Regions from separate parts of the Xanthomonas sp. AM6 genome, predicted to be linked through region 1. Evidence: riboswitches for the same ligand, from Rfam matches in the RefSeq annotation. Region 1 holds a riboswitch; the other holds the start of a gene.
The links. A riboswitch is a leader RNA that binds a small molecule or an ion and turns the genes downstream of it on or off. The one in region 1 is predicted to bind cobalamin.
Positions count from the first base shown of each region.

Region 2: it holds a riboswitch for cobalamin, as region 1 does, so the genes downstream of both, btuB (TonB-dependent vitamin B12 receptor) here and metE (5-methyltetrahydropteroyltriglutamate--homocysteine S-methyltransferase) in region 1, are expected to answer to the same signal.

Region 1 covers NZ_CP106869.1:4,611,056-4,618,707, forward strand. Annotated here, with positions in the region: gene OCJ37_RS19800 (SDH family Clp fold serine proteinase) at 1-763, opposite strand, end outside; cobalamin riboswitch at 1,186-1,439, shown strand; gene metE (5-methyltetrahydropteroyltriglutamate--homocysteine S-methyltransferase) at 1,652-3,943, shown strand; gene OCJ37_RS19810 (choice-of-anchor X domain-containing protein) at 4,183-6,150, shown strand; gene OCJ37_RS19815 (efflux transporter outer membrane subunit) at 6,341-7,652, opposite strand, start outside.
Region 2 covers NZ_CP106869.1:4,122,335-4,129,986, forward strand. Annotated here, with positions in the region: gene bioD (dethiobiotin synthase) at 1-528, opposite strand, end outside; gene OCJ37_RS17600 (free L-methionine (R)-S-oxide reductase MsrC) at 813-1,295, shown strand; gene OCJ37_RS17605 (TfoX/Sxy family protein) at 1,303-1,746, shown strand; cobalamin riboswitch at 2,049-2,265, shown strand; gene btuB (TonB-dependent vitamin B12 receptor) at 2,380-4,251, shown strand; partial or broken gene OCJ37_RS21020 (GNAT family N-acetyltransferase) at 4,443-4,573, shown strand; gene gph (phosphoglycolate phosphatase) at 4,620-5,273, opposite strand; gene dinB (DNA polymerase IV) at 5,525-6,586, opposite strand; gene fabA (3-hydroxyacyl-[acyl-carrier-protein] dehydratase FabA) at 6,793-7,308, shown strand; gene fabB (beta-ketoacyl-ACP synthase I) at 7,308-7,652, shown strand, end outside.

The sequences.
Region 1 (7,652 bases):
CACTGTAGTCCTCAATTCTCAGCTTCAGGGACCCCGTTAACGTATCCGCGCTGATCATGCGGCCATGTGAATGCCAATGCTTGTTGTCACTAAGCTGACGGGCAATCTCTTCCGCGCGCGCGATCTTCTCGTCTTGCGTCACAACTTCGCCGTTTGAACTGTGCTGAACCCAATCTTTGAACTTATATTTAACCAACCACTTTTTCAGCAGACTGATTGACAGTTCTTTCGCTTGCTCATAACGCTTTAAGGTAGCGAGATCCAGCCTTTGAAGCATCATGAGTTCAGCGTCCGTGATAGTCCCATCAGCAGACTTTCCGATCAATTCATCGACCTTATCAATGTAGCCAAGGGCCGGCACAAAATGCCCATCAGGGTTCTGGACTTGCGGGTCAATCGGCCCTAATGAAGAAGTGTAGTCCATGAATATTTTGTCGCCCGACATAGAAAATATAGTCCCGGCAGACATTGCAGACATGGGAACTAGAAAATAAACTTCGGAAAAATGGTGCCGAGTAACCTCTACCATCTTTTCAACGGTTTCCACCACACCGCCTGGCGTAGTCAGCGCAATAATTATCCTATCGCTATCAGAGTATTCGCCCTTAGCAGCCGCAACCTTCTCCACAGCGTCTATATACGCTTGAAGAACCGACGGATGAATCTGCCCCACATAGGACATCACCGGGCTACCAAAGTAATTCTCGACTTCTCGACACTGAAAATTTAGCGCATAACCAATGTAGTTAGATAGCTCTTCCATGCCTCCCCCTAATCCTTGCTAATCTCACTGACCCATGAGCCGCTAGCCCAGCTGCGGCGCGAGCTTATCAGCGTTTTGCAGCTGAGTCCTATACAGAATAGCTAAGCAAATGCCGTGCCACACGAGGTCAGCAGTGCCATGGCGAATGTACCCATAGTGCACCAACGTGTCCGGAAGCCCTGACCTGTCTATTGGTCGGTCCAGTCCATCATCGGCGCGACGGACAGGCGCAGGGACGCGGCGTAGCGGGCTGGCAGGTCGGAAGTCGGAAGCGTCATCGGGCGCGGTGGTGCTGCGCTGTCGCCTGCTGGCGGAAGCGGCAGATCATTGGCTTTGGGATCAATAGCTTACACGTTCGCCATGAACGCTGCCGATGCCTGCCCGCAATGCACTTGGCGCTTGACCCGCCGCCGCATCCGGCCTATCGTGCGCTCGCCGAAGGTATCCATCGCTTCATTCGGATGAAGGGATGGATTTAAACGGGAATCCGGTGACGGCCGGCGCCGCAAGCGCCTGCCCATTCCGGAGCTGCCCCGCAGCGGTGAATGGAAACGACCTCCGTCAATGGCACTGGGCCGGCGCATGCCGGCCTGGGAAGCGGCGGACAGTAGGCGCGCAGCCGGCACGGTGCGCTCGTCCATCAGCCCGAATACCGGCCCCGGCCGGAGGACCTGTGCGTCCTCCGATTCGACCTGGCGCCTCCGCGGGGAGGCGGCCGGAAGTCGTGTCGCGGCCCTGCGCCGCGCCGCGCTCTTCCGCCTGCCCGCGTGGCGCCGGTTCGCCCGCGGGGGCGAAGGTCGCTGGCGTGGCGGGCGTCCCGTGCGAACGGGCGGACGGCGCGCGGTTCCTTCGTTCCTCAATGCCCATGAACGCAATGAGGAAACGCAAATGACGATCGTGACCAACCTGGGCTTCCCGCGCATCGGCGCGCGGCGCGAGCTCAAGCGTGCGCTGGAAAGCTACTGGCGCCGCGAAACCGACGGCGCAAGCCTGCAGGACACGGCGCGGCAGCTGCGCCAGCGGCACTGGCGGCTGCAGGTCGAGGCCGGGGTGGACCTGCCGCCCAGCAACGACTTCAGCCTGTACGACGCGATGCTCGACACCGCGTTCCTGTTCGACGCGATCCCGCAGCGCTACCGCGCGCTGGCCGATGCCGATCCGCTGGCCGGCTACTTCGCGATGGCGCGCGGCACGCAGGAGGACGGGCTGGACCTGCACGCGCTGGAAATGACCAAGTGGTTCGACACCAACTATCACTATCTGGTGCCGGAACTGGCGCGGCGCCAGCACTTCCGCCTGCGCGGCGACAAGCCGCTGGCCGAGTTCCTGGAAGCCCAGGCGCTGGGCATCGCCACGCGGCCGGTGCTGATCGGGCCGGTGACCTTCCTGCTGCTGTCCAAGACCGTGGACGGCAGCGACCGCTGGGCGCTGCTGGACGGCCTGTTGCCGGTCTACGCCGAGCTGCTGCAACAGCTCCACGCGGCCGGCGCGGAATGGGTGCAGATCGACGAGCCGGCACTGGTGCTGGACCTGGACGTCGCCGCGCGCGAGGCCTACGGCCGCGCCTATGCGTTCCTGGCCCAGGCGCCGCGGCCGAAGCTGTTGCTGACCACGTATTTCGGCGAGCTCGGCGACAACCTGGAACTGGCCACGGCGCTGCCGGTGGACGGCCTGCACGTGGACCTGGTGCGCGGCGTGGCGCAGTTGGACGCGGTGCTGCAGGCGCTGCCGGCCGACCGGGTGCTGTCGGCCGGGCTGGTCAACGGCCGCAACGTGTGGCGCACGCCGCTGGACAACGCGCTGACCCTGGCGCGCTACGCGGCCGGGCACGTCGGCCGCGAACGCCTGTGGCTGGCACCCTCGTGCTCGCTGCTGCACGTGCCGGTGGACCTGGAGCAGGAAAAGGCGCTGGACCGCGAGCTGTACGCATGGCTGGCCTTCGCCAGGCAGAAGCTGCAGGAGCTGCGCACGCTGGCCGACGCGCTGCACGGGCAGCCGCATGCGCAAGCCGAACTGACCGCGGCGCGCGAGGCGCTGGAGACGCGGCGCGCGTCGGCGCGCGTGCATCGTCCCGAGGTCGCGCGCCGGGTGGCGGCGCTGAGCGAGGATGCCGGCCGCCGGCAATCGCCGTATCCGCAGCGGCGCGAGGCGCAGCAGGCGGCGCTGCGGCTGCCGGCCTACCCGACCACCACGATCGGCTCGTTCCCGCAGACCGCGCAGGTACGGCAGGCGCGCGCGCAGCACAAGGCCGGCAAGCTCGGCGACGCCGAGTACGACGCGTTCCTGGCCGCGGAGACCGAGCGCTGCGTGCGCGCGCAGGAGCAGATCGGGCTGGACGTGCTGGTGCACGGCGAGTTCGAGCGCAACGACATGGTCGAATACTTCGGCGAGCAGCTCGACGGTTTCGCCTTCACCAGGCACGGCTGGGTGCAGAGCTACGGCTCGCGCTGCGTGAAGCCGCCGATCATCTTCGGCGACGTGCAGCGTCCGGCGCCGATGACGCTGCGCTGGACCCAGTACGCGCAGTCGCTGACCGACAAGCCGATGAAGGGCATGCTGACCGGGCCGGTGACGGTGCTGCAGTGGTCGTTCGTGCGCGACGACCAGGAGCGCGCGCAGACCTGCCGGCAGATCGCGCTGGCGCTGCGCGACGAGGTGCGCGACCTGGAGGCGGCCGGCATCGGCGTGATCCAGATCGACGAGCCGGCGATCCGCGAGGGCCTGCCGCTGCGCCGCGCGCAGTGGCAGGCGTACCTGGACTGGGCGGTGCAGTGCTTCCGCATCGCCGCGGCCGGGGTGCGCGACGCCACCCAGATCCACACCCACATGTGCTACTCGGAGTTCAACGACATCATCGAAGCGGTGGCGGCGATGGACGCGGACGTGATCTCGATCGAGACCTCGCGCTCGCGGATGGAACTGCTCGATGCGTTCGTGCGCTTCCGCTATCCGAACGCGATCGGCCCGGGCGTGTACGACATCCACTCGCCGCGCGTGCCCGGCACGCAGGAGATGCTGCAACTGCTGGACAAGGCGCGCGCGGTGCTGGATCCGCAGCAGCTGTGGGTCAATCCGGATTGCGGGTTGAAGACGCGCGGCTGGCCGGAAACGCGCAGCGCGCTGGAGGCGATGGTGGCCGCGGCGCGGCAGCTGCGCGCGCAGCAGGCGCAGGCGGCATAGGCCGACGATGCCCGGCGTGCTTCACGCCGGGCATCACAGCGGCAAGCGCGCGCGGCATCCCAGTTCGGACGCATTGCTGCGCTGCGTCTTTGTCCGGCAACCTGGGCTGGCTATAAGCGGAAGGAATCTTCGCGGCGAGGGGGCGCCGCGTCCTCACGGACGTGCCGCCGCCGCTGCGCAACGCCGCGATGCGCCGGCCACGCACGTCCGCTTCTTCGCACCGCCACGGAGAGCGCGTCATGCCGAAGCTGTCGAGAGTGTCCGCCGTTTGCATCCTGTGTCTGGCCCTTCCTGCCGCAGCGCAGGCGGCCGAGCTGATCCCCAAACAGCTGGCCGGCCCGCCCGAGGAGTTCGCGCAGATGCGCGCGCCGGCGCCGGCCGAGGCCGCGATCCTGTCCAAGAGCGCGTTGCTGCCGGTGGAATTCTCTTCCGCACGCAGCGGCGCGGCCGCGCAATGGCAGGCGACGCTGCCGGTGGAGAACGGCAAGCTGCGCTTCGTGCTGCTGTCCGGCGCGCACGACTGGCAACCGCAACTGCATGCGCCCGGCGCAGCGAACGCACGCGCCAGTGCCGCGAGCATCGTGCCAAACGCCATCGCCACCCGCCTGGGCAGCGGCGACGCCGCGCTGCCGGCGCGCGAATACCGCGTGGACGCGGCCGCCAATGGCGACTGGACGCTGACCCTGCGCGCCGACGGCGCCGATCCGCAACGCGGCTACCTGCTGATGGAAGGCGATGCGCGCACCCAGCTGGCGTCCTATCCCAGCGATCGCCGGCAGCTGCGCAGCGGCCAGCGCATCGGCCTGACCGCGCTGCTCGGCGGCACCGACAGCCACGGCGCCACTGCGCTGGGCGCCAATGCCGGGCGCATCCGCGATGCGCAGCTGCGCGTCACCGCGCCCGACGGCACGGTGACGCAGTGGCCGATGGCCGACGACGGCCGCCATGGCGACGGCGCCGCCGGCGATGGCGTCTATGCCGGCGATTTCCCGGCGAAGGCGCCGGGCAGCTATCTCGCGCAGGTGGTGGTGCACGGCGAGGACGCCGCCGGCCAGGCCTTCGTGCGCACCGCCGAACACGTGTTGCCGGTGCTGGACACGTCGCTGCGCATCGCCGCCGACGCGGTGGCCGCCAGCGCGCAGGCCGGCACGCGGCTGGCGCTGCCGATCCCGGTCAGTGCCGACGGCCAGGCGCCGGCGCACTACCGCGTGCTCGGCGAACTGTGGGGCACCGGCCGCGACGGCGGCGCGGTGCCTGTGGCCTGGATCGGCGGCATGCTCGCGCCGCAGGACGGGCGCCTGCCGCTGAGCGTGGACGAGCGCTGGATCGTACGCGCCGGCGCGCGCGCGCCGTTCACGCTGCGCAACCTGCGCATCGAGGACCCGGACCATTTCGTGCCGCTGGCCACGCGCGCCACGCTGCCGCTGACCCTGCCGGCCCTGCGCCGCAGCAGCGTGGCGCGCGGCGGCGCGATCGACGCCAGCATGCGCATGGGCGAGCGTCCGGCGACGCTGCTGCGCGCGGCGACCGATGCGCAACCGCAGGCGACCGGCACGCGGCTGGTGCTGGTGCATGGCTATTGCTCCGGCGGGGTGTGGCCGGTGGCGCAGTTCAGCAATGCCTCGGCGTTCCTGGACGTCAACCAGAACCGCAGCAACGACCAGTTCGCGCAGCGGCTGGCGCAGTTCGGCAGCCAATGGAATTCCTTCGGCACGGTGGCGCACAGCCAGGGCGGCATGGCCGCGCTGCACCTGTACAGCTACTACTGGAGCGGGCTGGACAACGCCAGCGGCGGCCGCGTGATGCAGTCGGTGGGCACGCCCTACCAGGGCACCAACCTGGCCGGCATCCTGGCCACGGTGGGCTCGTGGTTCGGCGTGGGCTGCGGCAGCAACAGCGACCTGAGCTACGACGGCGCCAAGGCCTGGCTGGCCGGTATCCCCACCTCGGCACGGGCGCAGGTCAACTACTACACCACCTCCTTCGCCAAGACCAACTGGTACACCAACGACTACTGCAACGCAGCCTCGGACCTGGTGCTGGACGATCCGGAGGACGGTACCGTCGAGCAGGTCAACGCGCAGCTGCCGGGCGGGATCAACCGCGGCCACACCACCGGCCAGTGCCACACCACCGGCATGCGCGATCCGGCGCAGTACCTGGATGCCAGCCGCAATGCGACGATGAATGCCAATGCGGCGCGGTGAGAGGCCGGGATTGGGGATCAGGGATTGGGGATTGGTAAAAGCGGCTGCACCGGGCATGCAGACCCGGTGCAGTCTGATGTCATTTGTGGGAGCGACTTCAGTCGCGACGGGCCTTGCCGGTAGAGCCCGTCGCGACTGAAGTCGCTCCCACAACATTGCGACAACTGCGAATACACGTGTCGGAAATGCGCTAAGGACCCGCGTCGGCCACCGGCGCTCCGCTCTGCGCGTCGGCGCCGCCGCCGAGCACCTTGTACAGGGTGACGCGGTTGCTGGCCTCGGTCAGGCGCAGGGTGATCAGGTTCTGCTGCGCGGTGTACAGCGAGCGCTGCGCGTCCAGCGCGTCCAGATAGCTGTCCACGCCGTTGCGGTAGCGGGCGTCGGCCAGCGTGTAGCTGCGCTGCGTGGCCGCGACCAGGGCGCGTTGCGCATCCATGCGCTCGTCCAGCTGCGCACGCGTGGCCAGCGCATCGGCCACTTCGCCGAAAGCGGTCTGGATGGCCTGCTCGTACTCGGCGACGCCGACGTCGCGGGTGATCTTGGCCACGTCCAGCTCGGCCTTGAGCGCGCCGGCGCGGAAGATCGGCACGCTAATGCTGGGCACGAACGACCAGGTGCGATTGCCGGCATCGAACAGGCTGGACAGCGCGTCGCTGCTGCGCCCGGTCGAGGCGGTCAGCGAGATGGTCGGGAAGAACGCCGCGCGCGCCGCGCCGATGTCGGCATTGGCCGACTTCAGCGTGTGCTCGGCGTACAGCACGTCTGGACGCTGCAGCAGCACGCGCGACGGCAGCGTGGCCGGCAGCGGCGCCAGCGCCACGCCGGCTTCCAGCGCGACCGCCTGCGGCAACGCCTCCGCGCTCACCGGTGCGCCGACCACCAGGTCCAGCGCGTTGCGTGAGGTGGCCAGCTGTGTGGTGTAGCTGGCGACGTCGGCCCGCGCGCTTTCCACGCTGGTCTGCACCTGCGCCAGGTCCAGCCCGGAGACGATGCCCTGCTGATGCTGCAGTTCGGTGAGCTGCAGGGTGCGGCGCTGGCTATCCAGGGTCTGCTGCGCCAGCGCCAGGCGCTGCTGGTCGGCGGCCACGGTCAGCCAGTCGGCCGCGACCTCGGCGACCAGGCTCATGCGCGTGCTGCGCTGGGTCTGTGCGGTGGCCAGATAGGTCTCCAGCGCTTCGTTCTTGAGGCTGCGGATGCGCCCGAACAGGTCCAGTTCCCAGCTGCTGACGCCGACCTCGGCGCCATAGCTGCGGCTCACGTCCGAGCGCCCGCTGGCGCTGGTCGATGCGCTGCCGCGCGCCGCGCTCTCGCTGCCGGTGACGCTCACCGACGGGAACAGGTCCGCGCGCTGGATGCGGTACTGCGCGCGCGCCTTGTCAATGTTGAGCACGGCCACGCGCAGGTCGCGGTTGTTGTCCAGCGCTTGCGCGATCGTCTGCTGCAGGCGCGGGTCCAGGAACACCTGGCGCCAGTCCAGCATGGCCACGTCGGCAACGTCGCCT
Region 2 (7,652 bases), 490 kb from region 1:
GCCGATCCAGCCGATGCAGCGCAGGCCGTCGGCGGCGATCGCCGCGGCGCTGAGCCGGGCGTGGTTGAGGCAGCCCAGGCGCAGCCCGACCACCAGCAGCACCGGCAGCGCCAGCGCGCGCGCCAGGTCGGCCTGGTCCAGCGTCGCCGACAACGGTGCCGCCCAGCCGCCGACGCCTTCCACCACCACCACGTCGGCTTGCGCGCGCAGGCGCGCGAAGGCCGCGGCGATCGGCTCCAGCTCCACGCGCACGCCGGCGTCGGCGGCGGCCAGTTCCGGCGCCAGCGGCAGCGGCAAGGCGTAGGGATTGAGGTCGGCGTAGTCCGGCCGCGGCGCGCTCGCCGCCTGCAGCGCCAGCGCATCCTCGTTGCGCCAGCCGTCCGCCTCGCGCTCGCAGCCGCTGGCGACCGGCTTCATGCCCACCGCCGACTGCCCGCGCGCGCGCAGCGCATGCAGCAGCGCGGTGCTGGCGACGGTCTTGCCGATGCCGGTATCGGTGCCGGTGACGTAGAAGGCGGGAAAGCTCATCGCTGCATCAACCTCGAGGCCGCCGCATGCGGCGCGGCCGCGCAGGATAGCCGGCGCGGCGCGCCACGTCAGCGCCACCGGCGGCCTGTCCGGGCGTCCGGAGCGGCCTGCCGCGTGGACGGATGCGCACGAGGGCAACCGGCGGCGCGCAGGTCGAGCGCTGGCGCACGACGGCAAGGCCGCTGCGCATCCGCGCGCGGCGTCCCGGGTGGGGTCGCGGCCGGCCCATCGCGCCTCGCCCGCCTGGCGCACAGGCCGCCATCGGCCGCTGCTAGACTCGTGCGATGTTCGCCTCCTCTTCGCTCACCGGCAGCAAGCCGGAACAATACGCCCAGCTGATCGCCCAGGCCCGCGCCCTGGTCGACGGCGAGCCGGACCGCATCGCCAACGCCGCCAACCTGGCAGCGCTGGTGTACCACGCGCTGCCGCGGCTGAACTGGGTCGGCTTCTACCTGTACGACGGCAAGGAACTGGTCGTCGGGCCGTTCCAGGGCCTGCCGGCGTGCGTGCGCATCCCGCTGCACAAGGGCGTATGCGGTGCCGCGGCCAGCAGCGGCCAGACCCAGCGCATCGACGACGTGGAGGCCTTTCCCGGGCATATCGCCTGCGACGCGGCCTCGCGCTCGGAGCTGGTGGTGCCGCTGCTGCGCGACGGCGCGCTGATCGGCGTGTTCGACCTGGACAGCCCGGACCTGGCGCGCTTCGACGCCGACGACCAGCACGGCCTGGAAGCGATCGCCCAGGTCTTCGTCGACGCGCTGCGGTGAGCCGGCGATGAGCACCGAGAAGCTGCGCAACATCGGCCCCAAGAGCGCGGCCTGGCTGCGCCAGGTCGGCCTGCGCACGCAGCAGGACCTGGCCGCGGCCGGTGCGGTCGGCGCGTTCCTGAAGGTCAAGCGTGCCGGCTTCAAGCCCAGCCTCAACCTGCTGTACTCGCTGGAAGGCGCGCTGACCGGCTGCCATTGGCAGGAACTGCCCGAGGCGCGGCGCGCGCAACTGCTCGGCGAGCTGGAAACCGCGGCGGCGCAGCTGCCGGCGCCGCGCGGCCTGCCGGTGGCCGGGCCGGTGGCGACCACCCACTTCGACCGCGACGGCGACCGCAGCGACGCGCCCTACGCCGACTACGCGCACGATGCCTCCGGCGGCCATGGGTACGACGCCGAGCGCGACCATGACCGCGCCGACGACGACCGCGGCGGCGAGCGCGACGCCGACTGATCCGCGCGCCACCTGCTCGCATCGCCCATCCCCGGGTAGGCCGCGTTGGGCGACCCCGGGCATGCCGGCGGATCGCGCCCAGCGCGTTGCCGACGCCGGCGGTGGCCAGCGACCCGGTCTCCGTCAGGCCGTCAGCCGCTGCCGCGTGGCAGCGCTGACGGCGCCGGCTGGCGGCCTGGCAGGCGCCTTTGCGGACCGCGGCGTCGCCGGGGAGAGGACATTGCCCCCCTTTTTCCTCGCCGCGAACGCGCAAGCGCGGCGCGACCTGCACGGGAATGGGCGACACGCCCCGGGGATCGCGTACAATCGCGCCGCTTCAAGGTGACCTGCCGGCCCCGGCCTGCAGGTTGAAACGGGAAGCCGGTGCGTCTTGCGACAAGGCCGGCGCTGCCCCCGCAACGGTAAGCGATCCGCGCTGACGACTTGCGCCACTGTGCCTGGCACGGGAAGGCGTCGCAGCCGGGAGTTCCGACTCCCAGATCGCCAGCCCGGAGACCGGCCTTGCAGTCCACTGGTTGCGATGCGGAGGGCGTCGCGGCGTGCCGCGCCGCGTCTGGCGCCGTCCGCTTGCACCTTCCGTTCGCGACTCCTTCGCCGTCACTGCGCGCACCCGCGCGCCGGAGTTGCTGCCCCATGTCGTCCCGCCTGCTTTCGGTCGCGATCGCGTCCGCCCTGTCCCTGCCCTCGCTGGCGCTCGCCGCCGATGCCGCCACCGACCTGGACCAGGTCCTGGTCACCGCCACCCGCACCCAGATCTCGGTGGAGGACAGCGTGGTGCCGGCGCAGGTGATCGACCGCGCCGAGATCGAGCGCAGCCAGGCCACCTCGCTGGCGCAGCTGCTGCAGGGCCGCGCCGGCATCGGCGTGTCCAACCAGGGCGGGCTGGGCAAGCTGACCACGCTGAGCCTGCGCGGCAGCGAATCGGACCACGTGCTGGTGCTGGTGGACGGCGTGCGCATCGGCTCGGCCAGCGCCGGCCTGGCCGCGTTCCAGGACCTGCCGCTGGGCCAGATCGAGCGCATCGAGATCGTGCGCGGGCCGCGTTCGAGCCTGTACGGCTCCGATGCGATCGGCGGCGTGATCCAGATCTTCACCCGCCGCGGTGGCCAGGGCCTGCAGCAGAACCTGAGCCTGGGCGCGGGCAGCAACGGCCTGCGCGAGGCCAGCGCCGGCTTCAGCAACCGCGGCGAGCGCGGCTGGCTGTCGGTGCAGGGCGGCTACCAGAAGACCGACGGCATCAACGCCTGCAACGGCTCGGCCACGCTGTTCGCCGGCTGCTTCGTCGACCAGCCCGACCGCGACGGCTACCGCAACACCTCGCTGAGCGCGCGCGCCGGCTACGCGCTGAGCGACACGCTGCGCATCGAAGGCCAGGCGCTGAACATCGACAGCCGCAACGAGTACGACGGCGATGCGCTGTTCGCCGGCAACGAGGCCGACAACACCCAGCAGGTGTTCGGCGGCAAGCTCGACTGGACCCCGTCCGAGCGCGTGCACGTGGCCGCCCAGCTCGGCCGCAATACCGACCAGGCCGACAGCTACTACCACGCCCCCGGCAGCGATACGCGCAGCTTCGTCAGCACCTTCGACAGCCGCCGCGACACCGCCTCGCTGCAGGGCGATTTCGGCCTGGCCGACGGCCACCTGCTCAGCGCCGGCGCCGACTGGCAGCGCGAAGAGGTCACCGGCAGCACCGCCTTCGACGTCGACCAGCGCGACAACACCGGCGTGTTCGCCGAGTACCAGGGCCGCTTCGGCGCGCAGCAGCTGCAGGCCAGCGTGCGCAGCGACGACAACGAGCAGTTCGGCCAGCACACCACCGGCAGCCTGGGCTGGGGCCTGGCGCTGGACGGCGGCTTCAAGCTCACCGCCAGCATCGGCACCGGCTTCAAGGCGCCGACCTTCAACGACCTGTACTACCCGTTCGCCGGCAATCCGGAGCTGAAGCCGGAGAAGTCCCGGAGCGGCAACCTGGGCGTGGCGCAGTACGCCGACACCTGGAACTGGACCTTCAACGTCTACGAGACCCGCGTCGACGACCTGATCTCCTACGACGCCGTCAGCTTTCTGCCGGTCAACGTGGACGAGGCGCGGATCCGCGGCGCCGAACTGACCGGCTACGCCACGCTGGCCGGCTGGGAACTGTCGGCGCAGCTCAGCCATACCGATCCGCGCAACCGCAGCGACGGCGCCAACCGCGACAACTGGCTGGCGCGGCGCGCGCAGAACACCGCGCGGCTGGACGTGGACCGCGGCTTCGGCCCGGTCAAGCTCGGAGTGACCGCGTTCGGCAGCGGCCACCGCTACGACGACGCGGCCAACAGCGTGCGCCTGGCCGGCTACGGCACCGTCGACCTGCGCGTGGAATACGCGTTCGCGCCGGACTGGACGCTGCAGGCCAAGGCCAGCAACGTGTTCGACCGCGACTACCAGACCATCAACTGGTACAACCAGCCGGGCCGCGAGTACGCGCTGAGCCTGCGCTACGCGCCGGCGGCGCGCTGAGGGAACCAGGCGCTGCGCCGCACGGCGCAGCGCTTGCCGCGGCGGTCGCGAACGGCCGATGCCGGGCACGGCAGCATCGACACCGACGCTGCGGTTCTTGTGGGAGCGGCTTCAGCCGCGACCGGGCGCTACCGGTAAAGCGTCGCGGCTGAAGCCGCTCCTACAGGATTGGAACGCATGACCGCTTCGCGCGGCTGTTCCTCGGCTGCGCAGCCGACCCGGCGGTGCGCTCGCACGGTTTCTATCGGCACCTGGCTGGCGTCCCACCGGCGAGATCGATGACCTGGGCGATGAAGTGCTGGAGTACCGGCTGTCGGCTTGATCTGCCCGCAAGCCCGAGCCTGCGCTCGGGCAGCGATTGCCGGCGGCTACGCCAGCGCCAGCAGCTCGCGCATGTCGTCCATCAGCAGCACCACGTCGGCCTTGGCCAGGTCCAGGTCGCGCGGATAGCCGTAGCGCACCAGCGCCGCCGGCATGCCCGCGGCCTGCGCGGCCTGCAGGTCGGTGCCGGAATCGCCGACCATCAGGCAGCGCGCCGGCGGCTGCGCGAAGCGCTGCGCCAGGTGCAGCAGCGGCAGCGGGCTGGGCTTGCGCTCGGGCAGGCTGTCGCCGCCGAGCAACGCGGCGAACGCATCGGCCACGCCGAGGTGGCGCAGCAGCGGCGGCACGAACGCGGACGGCTTGTTGGTGCACAGCGCCAGCGTCACTCCGCGCGCGTGCAACTGCGCCAGCGCCTCGGCCACGCCCGGATACAGGCGCGGGCTGCGCAGCAGGCATTCGGCGTAGTGGCGCATGAAGGTCGGCATCACGGTGTCGACCGGGGTGCCGTCGTGCGCATGCCGCCACGCGGCCTCGACCAGCTTGCGCACGCCCTCGCCGATCCAGCCGAGCACGGTGGCTTCCGGCACCCGCGCCAGGCCGAAGTCGGCCAGGGTGCGATTGAGCGCCTCGGCAATATCGGCGCCGCTGTCCACCAGCGTGCCGTCCAGATCGAAGACCACCAGCGCGTACGGAAACGTCATCTCGTTCTCGGGTGCGGAAACCGGCGCCCATTGTAGGCGCCATGCCCGCGCGCGCCGTGGCGACATCGCGGCACGGCCACGCGTGGAAACGCGCGACCTGACTCCAGCGGCGCATGCTCGGCGCTGCTGCGGGCGCGATGCGCGTACGCCGAAGGCGCCCCGCGTGCCGAATGCAAGGCGGGCGCTACGTACTGCGGCCGCTTCCAGCAGCACGCTGGCTGCGTGGCGGTGGGTGCGCAGCGGCGCACCGTTCAGCGGAACAACTGCCCCTGCTTCTGCATCGACTCGGGTTCGTGGAAACCGGACAGGCCCACGCCGACCAGGCGGTAGCGCGTGGACGCGGGCAATTCCACGCGCTGTCGCAGGGCCAGCGCGATGTCGGTCAGCGCCTGCAGTGAATCGGGCGGCTGCTCCGGGGTGAAGCTGCGGGTCAGGATGCGGAACTGCGCGGTCTTCAGCTTCAGCACCACGGTGCGCGCGACGCGCTCGGTGCGGCGGGTCGCGTTCCAGGTCTTTTCCGCCAGTTGCCGGATCGCCGGCTCCAGCGCGTCCAGTGCCAGGTCCTCGGCGAAGGTGTCTTCGGAGGAGATCGACTGCACCGGCTGGTCCGATTCCACCGGCCGCTCGTCGATGCCGCGCGCGCGCTGGTACAGGCGTCGCCCGAAGCTGCCGAAGCGCGCTTCCAGTTCCTCTGCGCTGTGCGTGCGCAAATCGCCGACGGTGACGATGCCCAGCGCCGCCAGCTTGGCCTGCATCACCCTGCCCACGCCGTGCACCTTGCTGACCGGCAGCGGGGTCAGGAACGCCTCGACCTGGTGCGGGCGGATCACGAACTGGCCGTCGGGCTTGCGCCAGTCCGAGGCGATCTTGGCCAGGAACTTGTTCGGCGCGATGCCGGCCGACGCGGTCAGCTGGGTTTCCTCGCGGATCTGCGCGCGGATGGCCTGCGCGATCTCGGTGGCGGTGGCGAGTTCGCCCTTGGGCACGGTGACGTCGAGATAGGCCTCGTCCAGCGACAGCGGCTCGATCAGGTCGGTGTGGCGCTGGAAGATTTCGCGCACCTGCCGCGACACCGCCTTGTAGCGCGCGAAATCCGGCGGCACGAAGATCGCGTCCGGACACAGCCGCTCGGCGCGCAACGCCGGCATCGCCGAGCGGATGCCGAACACGCGCGCCTCGTACGAGGCGGCGCAGACCACCGAACGCATGCCGCGCCAGGCCACCACCACCGGCTTGCCGCGCAATGTGGGATCGTCACGCTGTTCCACGGACGCGTAGAACGCATCCATGTCGACGTGAATGATCTTGCGCATCGGCCCTGCACCCTACGCCAGCGAACGGTCGCTGCATGATAAGCCAGGCCTGCGCATGCGCTGAGAATGCATGCCTTGATTTCGCTCAGCGCGCCGCAGCGCAGCACTGTCTACGCTACGCGTGCGTACGGATAAAACGTTTGATTGAAAGCGCGCACGTCGTGCACGCTTGCGCGCCTCGACCGTCTGCCTTGGGAAATTCGCTCATGAGCCGCCTCACTTCGTATTCACGCGAACACCTCCTCGCCAGCGCGCGCGGCGAGCTGTTCGGCGCCGAGGCTGGACGCCTGCCCAACGATCCGATGCTGATGTTCGACCGCATCACCCACATCGACGACGACGGCGGCGCGCACGGCAAGGGCGTGGTCCGCGCCGAACTGGACGTGCGCCCGGACCTGTGGTTCTTCGGCTGCCACTTCATCGGCGACCCGGTGATGCCCGGCTGCCTGGGCCTGGATGCGATGTGGCAGTTGACCGGCTTCTTCCTGACCTGGATCGGCGCGCCCGGCCGCGGCCGCGCGCTGGGCGTGGGCGAGGTGAAGTTCACCGGGCAGGTGCTGCCGAGCGCCAAGCGGGTGGTCTACGAGATCGACATCAGCCGGGTGATCAACCGCAAGCTGGTGATGGCGGTGGCCGACGGGCGCATGTCCGTGGACGGCCGCGAGATCTACCACGCCAAGGACCTGCGCGTGGGCCTGTTCACCTCGACGGAGGCCTTCTGATGCGCCGCGTCGCGGTCACCGGCATGGGCATCACCTCATGCCTGGGCAACGACCTGGACACGGTGTCGCGCGCGCTGCGCGAGAGCCGCGCCGGCATCCGCGCCAACCCCGAGGCGGCCGAACACGGCCTGCGCAGCCAGGTCGCCGGCGACGTGCAACTGGACCTGGAGGCGCTGATCGACCGCAAGCTCAAGCGCTTCATGGGCGATGCGTCGGCCTACGCCTACCTGGCGATGCGCGATGCGATCGCCGACGCGGGGCTGGACGAGGCCGTCATCAGCGACGTGCGCACCGGCCTGATCGCCGGCTCCGGCGGCGGTTCCAGCCACTGGCAGGTGGAAGCG